One region of the Ruegeria sp. BF6 genome, then DNA from elsewhere that is predicted to be linked to it. Evidence: riboswitches for the same ligand, from Rfam matches in the RefSeq annotation. Region 1 holds a riboswitch; the other holds the start of a gene.
The links. A riboswitch is a leader RNA that binds a small molecule or an ion and turns the genes downstream of it on or off. The one in region 1 is predicted to bind cobalamin.
Positions count from the first base shown of each region.

Region 2: linked by a shared signal. The riboswitch ahead of ACR0IM_RS20845 (DUF1636 family protein) and the one ahead of ACR0IM_RS21850 (hypothetical protein) in region 1 are both predicted to bind cobalamin.

Region 1 covers NZ_JBQFTN010000019.1:7,894-13,349, forward strand. The annotation lists gene ACR0IM_RS21840 (DNA polymerase III subunit gamma/tau) at 9-1,760, opposite strand; gene ACR0IM_RS21845 (protein-tyrosine phosphatase family protein) at 1,894-2,397, shown strand; gene ACR0IM_RS21850 (hypothetical protein) at 2,399-2,806, opposite strand; cobalamin riboswitch at 2,888-3,109, opposite strand; gene ACR0IM_RS21855 (alpha/beta hydrolase family protein) at 3,251-4,108, shown strand; RNA gene ffs (signal recognition particle sRNA small type) at 4,148-4,246, opposite strand; gene ACR0IM_RS21865 (bifunctional 2',3'-cyclic-nucleotide 2'-phosphodiesterase/3'-nucleotidase) at 4,286-5,456, opposite strand, start outside.
Region 2 covers NZ_JBQFTN010000016.1:932-6,387, reverse strand. The annotation lists gene cobN (cobaltochelatase subunit CobN) at 1-2,266, opposite strand, end outside; gene cobW (cobalamin biosynthesis protein CobW) at 2,270-3,325, opposite strand; gene ACR0IM_RS20845 (DUF1636 family protein) at 3,322-3,702, opposite strand; cobalamin riboswitch at 3,797-4,005, opposite strand; gene ACR0IM_RS20840 (LysR substrate-binding domain-containing protein) at 4,078-4,962, opposite strand; gene ACR0IM_RS20835 (NAD(P)-dependent oxidoreductase) at 5,066-5,456, shown strand, end outside.

The DNA of each region.
Region 1 (5,456 bases):
AGAGAGGATCAATCCTCCTCGAAGGGATCCCATTCGTCTTCCACCTCGGGCAGGGCTTCGGTTTCGACCTTGGCAGCGCGTTCTTCCGGTGTCTCAATCCGTTTAATGCGCGCTTTGGGAAACTGCATCAGGACGGCCTGCACCAAAGGGTGCTGCTCGGCCTGCGCCTTCAATGCCAGATCAGCTGCGTCACGGACCTCGGCGATGGTTGCCGCTTCCCCATCGGCGACGATGGACACCGCCCAGCGGTTTCCGGTCCACCGCTGTAGTGCCGAACCGATCCGGGCGGCCAGATCGGTGGGGGCGTTATCCGTCGGTGTGAACTCGATCCGGCCGGGTTGGTAGGATACGAGGCGGACGCCATTTTCAACTTCGACCAACAGTTTCACGTCGCGGTTTGTGCGGATTAGTTCCACGACATGGTCAAAGCTAGGATAGCGCGCAAGGGCTGCTTGGGTGTCTTGGGCCAGCGCGGCGGTGGGTGCGCCAGCAGGGCCGCGCGCTGTTGTGGTATACGAAGCAGGAGCTGGCTGTGCAGGCGCATGAGACGGTACGGCCATGCCGCCACCGGGGCCTCCGTTCGGCGGGGGCGACGGTGCGTCTTGCAGCCGTTTGATCAGTTCTTCCGGGCTCGGCAGGTCGGCCACGTGGGTCAGGCGGATCACGGCCATCTCGGCAGCCATCATGGCATTCGGAGCCGCCGAGACTTCTTCGAGCGCTTTCAGCAGCATTTGCCACATCCGGGTCAGCACGCGCATAGGCAGGGCCTCAGCCATCTGTTGACCGCGGGCGCGCTCATCCGGTGAAACGGTCGGGTCCTCGGCTGCATCCGGGGTGATCTTGACCACTGATACCCAGTGGGTGATCTCGGCCAGATCGCGCAGCACCGCCAGCGGATCGGCCCCTTCGGCATATTGAGCGCTGAGTTCGGTCAGTGCGGCGGCGGCATCGCCGCGCAGGATCATGTCGATCAGGTCCAGTACCCGGCCCCGATCGGCCAGACCCAGCATGGCACGCACCTGATCGGCGCTGGTCTCGCCCGCCCCGTGGCTGATCGCCTGATCCAGCAGCGAGGTTGCGTCACGGGCAGAGCCCTCGGCAGCGCGGGTGATCAGCGCCAGCGCGTCCTCGGCGATCTGTGCGCCCTCGGCATCGGCGATCTTGCGCAGCAGTCCGATCATGTCCTCGGGTTCGATCCGGCGCAGATCAAAACGCTGGCAGCGGGACAGCACCGTGACCGGCACCTTGCGGATCTCGGTGGTGGCAAAGATGAATTTCACATGCTCGGGCGGTTCCTCAAGCGTCTTGAGCAACGCGTTAAAGGCGCTGGTCGAGAGCATGTGGACCTCGTCAATGATGTAAATCTTGTAGCGGGCCGAGGCGGCGCGGTAGCGGACACTGTCGATGATCTCGCGGATGTCGTTGACGCCGGTGCGGCTGGCGGCGTCCATCTCCATCACGTCCACATGGCGGCCTTCCATGATGGCCACGCAATGTTCACACTGGCCGCAGGGTTCCGTGGTCGGCTTGCCCTGGCCATCGGGGCCGATGCAGTTCATGCCCTTGGCGATGATCCGCGCCGTGGTGGTCTTACCCGTGCCGCGAATGCCGGTCATGATGAAGGCCTGTGCGATCCGGTCGGCCTCGAACGCATTTTTCAGCGTGCGAACCATCGCATCCTGACCGACGAGATCGGTAAAGGTTTCGGGGCGGTATTTGCGGGCAAGAACCTGATAGGCGGGGCTTGGCGTGTCGTTCATGTCTGCTCTGTCGGATTCGGTTCAGGAATGCAGCGTAGAGACCCCTGCCGCCCGCGTCCACCGCCGCTGTAGTCGAAATTCGGTTTGCAGGACAGTTTACGCATCGTAGAAACGTTCGCAGGAGGGCCACCTTTTGAGACTCTTTGCGATTCACGCCGTGCAGGTGGGAAATGGCACGGTTGCCCTTTCACCAATCCCGGGGCGCGGTGGCAACTACCTGCAGGATCTTCGTACCATCCGGGACTGGCAGCCGGATTTGGTGGTTTCCATGACCACCGAGGTTGAGATGCTGGAGGAAGGTGCCGCCGGATTCGGTGACGATCTTCGCATCGCCGCCATCGGGTGGGCGCATCTGCCAGTCGCGGATTTTGGCGCGCCACCGCCAGAGGTTCGGGCCGCATGGGCCGAGGTCAGCGCAGCGGCGGCACAAGTCCTGTCCCGAGGAGGGCGGGTGTTGGTGCATTGCCGGGGTGGCTGTGGCCGGTCTGGCATGGTCGCTTTGCGCCTTATGGTCGAACAGGGCGAACAGCCCGAGGCAGCGCTGAAACGTCTGCGCGCCGTACGGGCCTGCGCCGTTGAAACCGACGGCCAGTTGCAATGGGCGGCGCAGGCGGCCAGCGCCCGAAAGGGCAGCTAGCTTAGAGCGCCGCGTGCTGCTCCGGTTGCGCAACCGGACTTGCGGCCAGCAATAAAACCTCGAGCATCGCGCAGGGTGGGCTGGCCATAACATCGGCGGGCAGAGAGCTGAACACATCCGCGAACATCATGTCGGCATACCTATCAAGTGAATCGGTGGAAACGTCGGAGTCCGTGCCGCAAAAGATCCGAATCTGATCAGGCCGTGCGCAAAATCGGGCGGTGCAACCTTCGGGGCAATGGGTCAGTTCACTGCTGCCTTCGACCTGAAAATCGGGGGTTGTTGCAGGTGCGGCGGTCTCTATCGCCTGTGTAATGACACGCGCGACCCGTGCCAAAGCTGGGCAGGTCTTGCCGGTTCGCTGGCATACGGTGGCCGAGTATTCGTGGGTCTTTGTCTTCCAGATCATTGTGCGCCCTCCGCGCGTAGGACGGGGCGTAGATCAGGTGTGACAGCATGCTGACAACCTGCCCGGACACCCCGCCCGAGTTTCGGTTTCGGTTCGATGGCAGGTCTCCTGACTTGCGGGTCATCGCGTTGCCGACCTTCCCAGCCTTTCGGCCAGTGGTATTTCGGCATTGCTCACCGCTTACAGTTGCGGGGGCAGTCGCGGCCTTGGTTCGTTCCGGTATAACCGGGGCAGAACCGCACCGTGTTCCCTTTTCATCTCGCCCCGCGATCGGGGTCGAGAACCATCACGCCATCGCTAGCGGGTACGGGCGAGCCGAGTCAAGCGGGCAATTTGCACGGCCAAGCGGACGTGTGGTCATGTACGGTCACTGTTGACTTGTGGCGAGAAACACTGCGGACTGGAGAAAGTGAACCAATCGGTTCAAAATCCGGAGACCGAACCATGCTGGACACTGCACAAACCGATTCGACCGAGGACTTTCAGTTTCCGTCCGGCACGGGTTCCTTGTCGGCGCGCCTTTATCTGCCAGCGTCCGCGCCCCGGGTGGCCGTAGTCATTCACGGTGCTACCGGCGTACCGAGAGATTATTACCAGCATTTTGCCCGCTGGCTGGCTGCCGAGAGGGGGATGGCCTGTCTGACTTACGACTACAGCGATTTCGGCCATTCTCTGAACGGGTCGCTGAAAGCATCACGGGTCAAGATGGCCGACTGGGCCTTGGTCGACATGCCCGCGGCCCGGGCTGAAATGCGGCGCAGGTTCCCCGATGCGCAGCAGTGGAGCATCGGACACTCAGTCGGCGGGATGCTGGGGCCGATTCAGCCCGACGTCGATCAGATCGACCGCATGATCTGCGTCTGTTCTGGCCCTGTAACGGTATCGGATCACCCCTGGCCGTATCGGGCGCTGGCTTTGCTGTTCTGGTATGGTCACGCTCCCTTGGCGGTGAAAGCCCTGGGGTACCTTCCTGGCAAGGCGCTGGGGTTCGGGGCGGACCTGCCGGCATCGGTATATTGGCAGTGGCGGCGGTGGTGCACCGCACCGCGCAACTACCTGCCCGAGATCGGGACCTCCTTGCCTGATGCGCGCTGGGCGCAGTCAGGGACGCCCGTGGACCTGTTTACCTTCGAGGATGATGATGTGGTGCCACCCAATGCGGTGTGGCGATTGGCCGATCTGTACGGCCCAGATGCGCGACGTCACCTGTTGTCACCCGGTGAATTTGGCTTGTCGGAAGTTGGGCACATCGGCGCTTTTGCCCGCCGCAACGCAGTCCTTTGGCCACGGCTGATTGCATGACTTCGCCGATTCTGGCGCTTTACGTTTGCTACAGGGAGGAAGTGAGAGGTTGGACATCGACCCAAGCGGGGCTCGTTGTGGCTGCTTCCTTCCGGACCTGACCAGGTTGGCGAGGCGCTCGCCCGCGCCAACCTCTCAACGCACGATATAGGCAACAGACGCGGAAATGACAACCCGTCAGAGTGTCAAACGGATCAGCAGAAAGCCGTCATCGTCTGCACCGATCAGATGTGGGGTGTATTCCTCTAGTTCAGCAATGTGATCGCGGGCCTTCGGACCGGTTCTGAGCAAGGTTGTCGCGCCGGGAAATGGAGCAAACTGAAAGGCGCGGGGCGCTTTTTCCAGCGGGTCCCGTGGCAGGGCACCCGAGACGTAGTCTCGCAATATGTGCTGAACGGGTTGTGCAGGCAGCGGGATCGGCTCGGCCTGGTCGACAAAAGGGAAATAGCCGCCCCCGCTGGCTCGGTAATTGCTCACCGCAACGACAAAGCGCTTGTCGGGTGTTACGGGACGGCCCTCTAATCGGATGTCGTGAACACGGCGATGTGCAGAGGCGCTCAGATGACCTGAGGCGTCAAAGCGTGGAGGTTGCGAGAGGTCGATCTGATAGCTCAACCCTTGCAGAACATCGAAATTATGCCCGGCCCGGCTGGGGTCGACCAGGTCGGTTTCGAACCCCGGTTTGATCTGGTTGAACACGCTTGCCGACATTTCCAGCCAATCGCCGATCTGCGCGCCATTAACGACAACGGCCTGCAATTCGTTGGGAAAAACATACAGGTCGTTGATATGACGCAGGAATACCTGTCCAGGTGGCACATCCGTATAAAACCGCGGCCCGGCGCGTCCTCCGAATTTTGAAGGCGCCATCGCGGACAGAACGGGCAACTCCGCAACGGGCGATCCCTGCAGATACGGGCGCAGAGCCGCCGCCTGCGCCGCTGCGGCCAAAGCAAGCCCTCTATCCTCAACGCAAAAGCTGAAATAGCTGTGCAGGTGCTGATCGGTTCGGCCCACCGGTTGAGCCGTTTGACGGCGCGTTTCCAAATGGCCTTTGGCGAAAAGCCGCAGTAATTCAGGGTCTTCCGCAACCGGATGGGCCTCTCCGCCAGACCGGGTCGGGCAAACCGAGCGCAATTCGGTGCTGTGGTCTTTTATCGTCCACGTACTGTCATCCGCCTTGCGGAGGTTCAGGTCAATCACCCCCAGATTCGATCCGGCCGGGCCCGGCATGACCACCGGTTTCCCGTGTACCCGCCCCCGGGCTGCATCGACATTGTTCAGCCCCTCATGCACGGGACCGGGCAGAGTCAGGTGGGAATGCCCGGCGATCAGGACGTCGATGCCG
Region 2 (5,456 bases), on a different contig from region 1:
GTTCTTCGGCCAGTTTCACACCTTGGGCATAGGCGGCGCGGGTCGGCACCGAGCGCGGGTCGGTGGTATAGAGGTTCCGCCCGGTGGGCAGCACGTCCGACCGCCCCCGATAGGGAGAGCCCGACGGCCCGGCCTCGATCCGTTTGCCGGCCAGCGCGTCAATCAGAGCGTTGCGCTCTGCGTGGGCCGAGGGCGCGGGGTCGAAATTGCCGGTCACCTCGGGCACACGGCCAAAGATGTGCAGACCGTCACCGAATTGGCTTTCCTTGATATCGCAGACAAAGCGGTCGATGCGGGTGATTGCCTCGGCGGTGCAGGTGGCCTGATCGAGGCCGAGGTCGTTTTCCAGCCCAATGGCCTGTGCTTCGTTGCGGATGTCTTCCTGCAGCCGGTCGCGGCGCTTGGGATCGAGGCCATCGGCGTTCGAGAACTCATCCAGCAGCGATTCCAGTCGCACCATCCGATCCGGCGTGCCGCTTTCCTTCATCGGAGGCGGGATATGGCCCAGCGTGACGGCCCCGATTCGGCGCTTGGCCTGCGCGGCCTCGCCGGGGTCGTTGACAATGAAGGGGTAAATCACCGGCAGATCGCGGATCAGCGCCTCGGGCCAGCAATCGGCGGACAAGGCGACCGATTTGCCCGGAAGCCATTCCAGTGTCCCATGCGCACCGATATGGATCAGAGCATCCGCGCCCAATCCTTTGCGGAGCCAGAGATAGAAGGCCACATAGCCGTGGCGCGGAGTGCGTGACAGGTCGTGATAATCGTCATCGCGCAACTCGGGCGTGCCGCGCTCCGGTTGCAGCGCAATCAGTGCCTTGCCACGGCGCAGGGCGGTAAAGTGGAACGCGCCATCCGCGAAGGCCGGGTCGCCCTCAGGGGCGGCCCACACTGTTTGCAGGTCCGCACGCAGTTGTTCCGGCAGGTCGGTCAACGCGGCGCGATAGTCTTCCAGTGACCAAGAAATGCGGGCGTCCAGCAGGGTTTGGGCAATCGGTTCCGCGGGCGCGGTGTCATAACCTTCGCCCTGAAGATCAGACAGCATTGCTTCGGCCGAGGCCAGCGCGTCGAGGCCCACCGCGTGGGCCATCTGCCAGTTCTTGCCGGGGTAGGTGGACAGCACCAGTGCGGGAACCTGATCCGCCTTGGGCTTGTCGTGCAGGTTCAACCAGCCGGTGACGCGGTCGACAATGGCTTCGATCCGCTCAGGCTCGGCGCGATGGGCGAAACGGGAATATTCCAGATGCGGATCGCGCTTGCCGGGTTCCTTGAACGAGGCAATGCCTGCCGAAATCCGTCCGTCCACCTCGGGCAGTACCACATGCATGGCAAGGTCGGCAGGCGACAGGCCCCGTTCCGCTTCGGCCCACGCATTGCGGCGCGAGGTGGCGAGGGCGACCTGAAACACCGGCACGTTTGCCGCGTCCAAGGGCGAAGTGCCCGATGCGCCTTTGCCCGAGAAAGAGGTGGCGTTGATGATCGCTGAGGGCTCCGATACAACGACCTGTTCACGCAGCCATTCAGCGGCGGCTGGCGCTTTCAACGAAGGAGCGAACAGGCCAATCGCATCCAGTCCCCGGTCCCGTAGGCTGCGGATCAGGGCGGCGACCGGAGCAGTGTCGGCCGATGTCAGATAGGCGCGGTAGAAGGTGACAAGGATACGTCTCGCATCGCTTGTGAACGCCTTGTCCACCGGGATCACGCCGCGGTCCGGGCACCAGACACCGCAGTCGGGTAAGGTCTTTGCGCCCATCACCGGGCCGGCATAGAGACCTGCCGCCAGCGCCATCTGCGCCAGTGCAGCCTGTGCTGCAACCTCGCCGCCAGTGTCACACAGATGCGCCAAGCGGCGCAGGGTCGAGACCGGTAGGGTGGAGTAATCATCCAGCCGCGTGTCCTCACGCCCATCCGCAGGCAGAACGGCCAGCGCGATGCCTTTGGCCTGCGCCAGCGCCAGAACCTGCTGCAAGCCGTAAGACCAATAAGGAACACCGCCGATCAAGCGGATCAGGATGCCCTTTGCACCCTCCAGAGTCTGTTCAACATATGTGTCGACAGACAGAGGGTGTTTCAGCGCCGTCAGGTTGGCCAGCCGCATCGTCGGCATCCGCCCCTCGGGACCGCCACCACGATGCCAGCCCGCCGCGAAAGCACCAAGGTCGCTGTCGGAAAAGGACAGCACAACCAGATCCGCCGGGCTTTGGCCCAGATCGGTCGGGGGCTCGGTTTCTTCTAACCCGTGGCTTTCGCGGAAGACGACGTGCATGGCTTACTCGGCGGCCTCGGTCACGCCCACGAGGATATCGCGGATCGCGGCCTCTTTGATGTCGTCATGCTCGGCAATCACCACCAGACGCGAGCGACGATCCTCGCCGGGTTCCCAGGGGCGGTCGTACTGGTGACGTACACGGGCACCGACGGCCTGAACCAATAGACGCATCGGCTTGCCCTGAACGGCGGCATAGCCTTTGACCCGCAGGATGTTCAACTCATTGGCCAGACGTTCGATATTGGCGACCAGTTGGGCCGGATCGGTCTGTTCCGGCAACTCGACGATGATGCTTTCGAAATCGTCATGCTCATGGTCGTGATGACCGTCGTGGTGCGATGGGCGGGCGTCCATGTCGTCCTCGGCTGCTGCTTCCAAACCCAGCACAACGCGGACATCCACTACACCTTCGGCCACTTCGACGACGGGCAGGGAGCGCGGCGCCTCGGCGGCGATGATCTCTTTTGCCTTGGCCACACCTTCGGGACCCGCCAGATCAGGCTTGGTCAGCAGGATGATATCGGCACACGAAATCTGGTCCTCGAACACTTCGGACAGGGGCGTTTCGTGATCGATCGAGTCATCGGCCAGGCGCTGGGCATCAACGGCTTCGACATTAGGGGCAAAACGACCGGCGGCGACGGCCTCGGCATCGGCCAGAGCGATCACGCCATCCACGGTGATCTTCGAGCGGATATCAGGCCAGTCGAACGCCTTCAGCAGCGGCTTGGGCAGGGCCAAGCCCGAGGTTTCGATCAGGATGTGATCGGGGCGCGGTTCCAGCGCCATCAGGGCCTCGATAGTGGGAATGAAATCATCGGCTACGGTGCAGCAGATGCAGCCGTTGGCCAGTTCCATGATGTTTTCCGCTGGGCAATCCGGGATGGCGCAGGATTTCAGTATATCGCCATCTACGCCCACATCGCCAAACTCGTTGACCACAACGGCAAGACGCTTGCCCTGCGGGTTCTGCATCAGGTGTTTGACCAGCGTAGTCTTGCCCGAGCCCAGAAAGCCGGTGATCACAGTGACGGGGAGTTTTTCGAGATTGCTCATTTCAGGGCTCCAATCGGGGGAATGCGGGCCGCACAGTTTTTGCGGAAATGTTCGGGGCGTTCGCGCCATTTGACCAGGCCGTCCTCGGTCGCGAGGTACTTGGTGGCACCTTCGACAATGGTTGCGACATGGTCGTTTTCGTTGAGGTGTTCATAGACAAAGGTCCAACGATCCGGCCCGCCGCGCAGCACGATGGAACAACCTTCATCACAGTTCGACAGGCATTCCACGGCTTTCAGCGTGATGCCCTCGGGCAGTTCCGCTTGTTCCAGCGCTTTATGAAGCAGGGAGCCGGGCCGTTGCGCGTCGTCCTCGACGGGCAGGCCACGGCGGCACGTGGTACAGACCAGCAGCTCAACAGGTGCGGTCTCGGTCATGTCTCTCATCCCCCCAAATCCTCCTTGCGGGGGACGGGGTTTCATGCGGGCCACGTGTTGCGACATGGACCCGACACCGGAACACCCCGCCCGGTTTCATCTTCGCGTGCTGGCAGGTCTCCCGGCTTGCGGATGTCAGAGGCGGGCCTCTGTCGGATGTCCCGCCTTCCCGGCCAATTCGGCCAGTGGCTATGGGCACCCTCTCCGGTCACGGTCGCGGGGGCGGCTGCGTTTGACGGATGGCCGTTGACGCATTCCCTTTTCATCCATCCTGGGATGGACACCAACGCAAGCGACATGCGGCACGGGCAGGGGCCTTGTCAAGCGCGAGACAGGGGTAGAAACCCCATAGAACAGAAAAGCGACCAGCTTGTGTCAATCCGCGGCATCCGCCACCAGCCGGTCCTGCAACCACGCGCAAAACAAACCCGCCGCTGCCGTGGATTGCGCGGCCCGTTGAGCGCTGACCAGATAATGCGACTGGGCAAAGGGAATCGCCGGACCCGCAATCGCAATCGGTGCGCCTTGCCGAATTGCGTTTTTTGCGAACCGTTCAAGGATCGTGGCATATCCTGCACCGGCCATCACTAGTTGCAGCGCTGCCACCGTGGTGTCCACAGAATGCCGAGGCGGCTGGTCGGGCGGCGCTATGCCGTTGGCCTGAAGATACCGCGCCCAGTTGTCCTCGTATCCAAGGATGTGAATCAGTGGCCCGTTCGGCAGGGAGATCAGCTTCGCTGAGTCGTCCCCAGCCCGACAGACCGGGACTAGCTTTTCGTCGGTGAGTTTTTGGGATCGCACCCCCGGCCAGTCGCCATAACCCAGCCGGATTTCCACATCCACATCGCCGGGCGTCCCGCTGTCGTTCCAGATGTGCGAGACAAGTCGGACCGGAATACCCGGATGCTGCGCGGAGAAGTCAGGCAGCTCGGCAGCCAACCAATAGGTCGCGGTCGAAATTGCTGCCCGGATCGTCAGGGTCTGGCGCGAGGCCGGGCCAAACAGACTGTTGGTCGACAGCGCAATGTCGGCCAAAGCGCGCCGAACCGTCAGCGAATAGGACTGCCCCAGCTCGGTCAGTTCCAGCCGCCGTGCATTTCGTGTGAACAGCTTTTGACCCAACTCGGCCTCAAGGGACCGAATGTGCAGTGAAACGGCTGTTTGCGTCAGGCCAAGTTCACGCGCGGTTGTGGTGAAATTCAGATGGCGCGCAGCGGATTCGAAGCTGCGCAGCCAAACGGGATTTGGAAGGCGATCCATTTACCACCAAAAATTTTTATCTATATCGCGTGTTATTATTCATTTTCGTTTCCGGCAGGCAATAGGGATACTCGGCACAAACGGCGACCTTCGGGAGGGTGAAATGAAAGTCGGATTCATCGGTTTGGGTAATGTCGGCGGCAAGCTGTCCGGCTCACTGCTGCGCAACGGAATTGACTTGACGGTCCATGACCTCACCCCCGATCTGGTGGCCGAATACGTGGCCAAAGGCGCCAAAGCTGCCGAAAGCCCGGCGCAGATGATGCGGGATTGTGATGCAGTCATCACTTGTCTGCCGTCCCCGGCCGCCTCGGACACCGTGATGAAAGAGATGCTGCCCGAGGTCGCTCCGGGCAAAATCTGGATGGAGATGTCGACCACCGATGAGACTGAGGTTATGCGTCTCGGCGCGATGGTGGTCGAACGCGGAGGCGCCGCGGTCGATTGCCCGGTGTCCGGCGGGTGCCACCGGGCGGCGACCGGCAACATTTCGA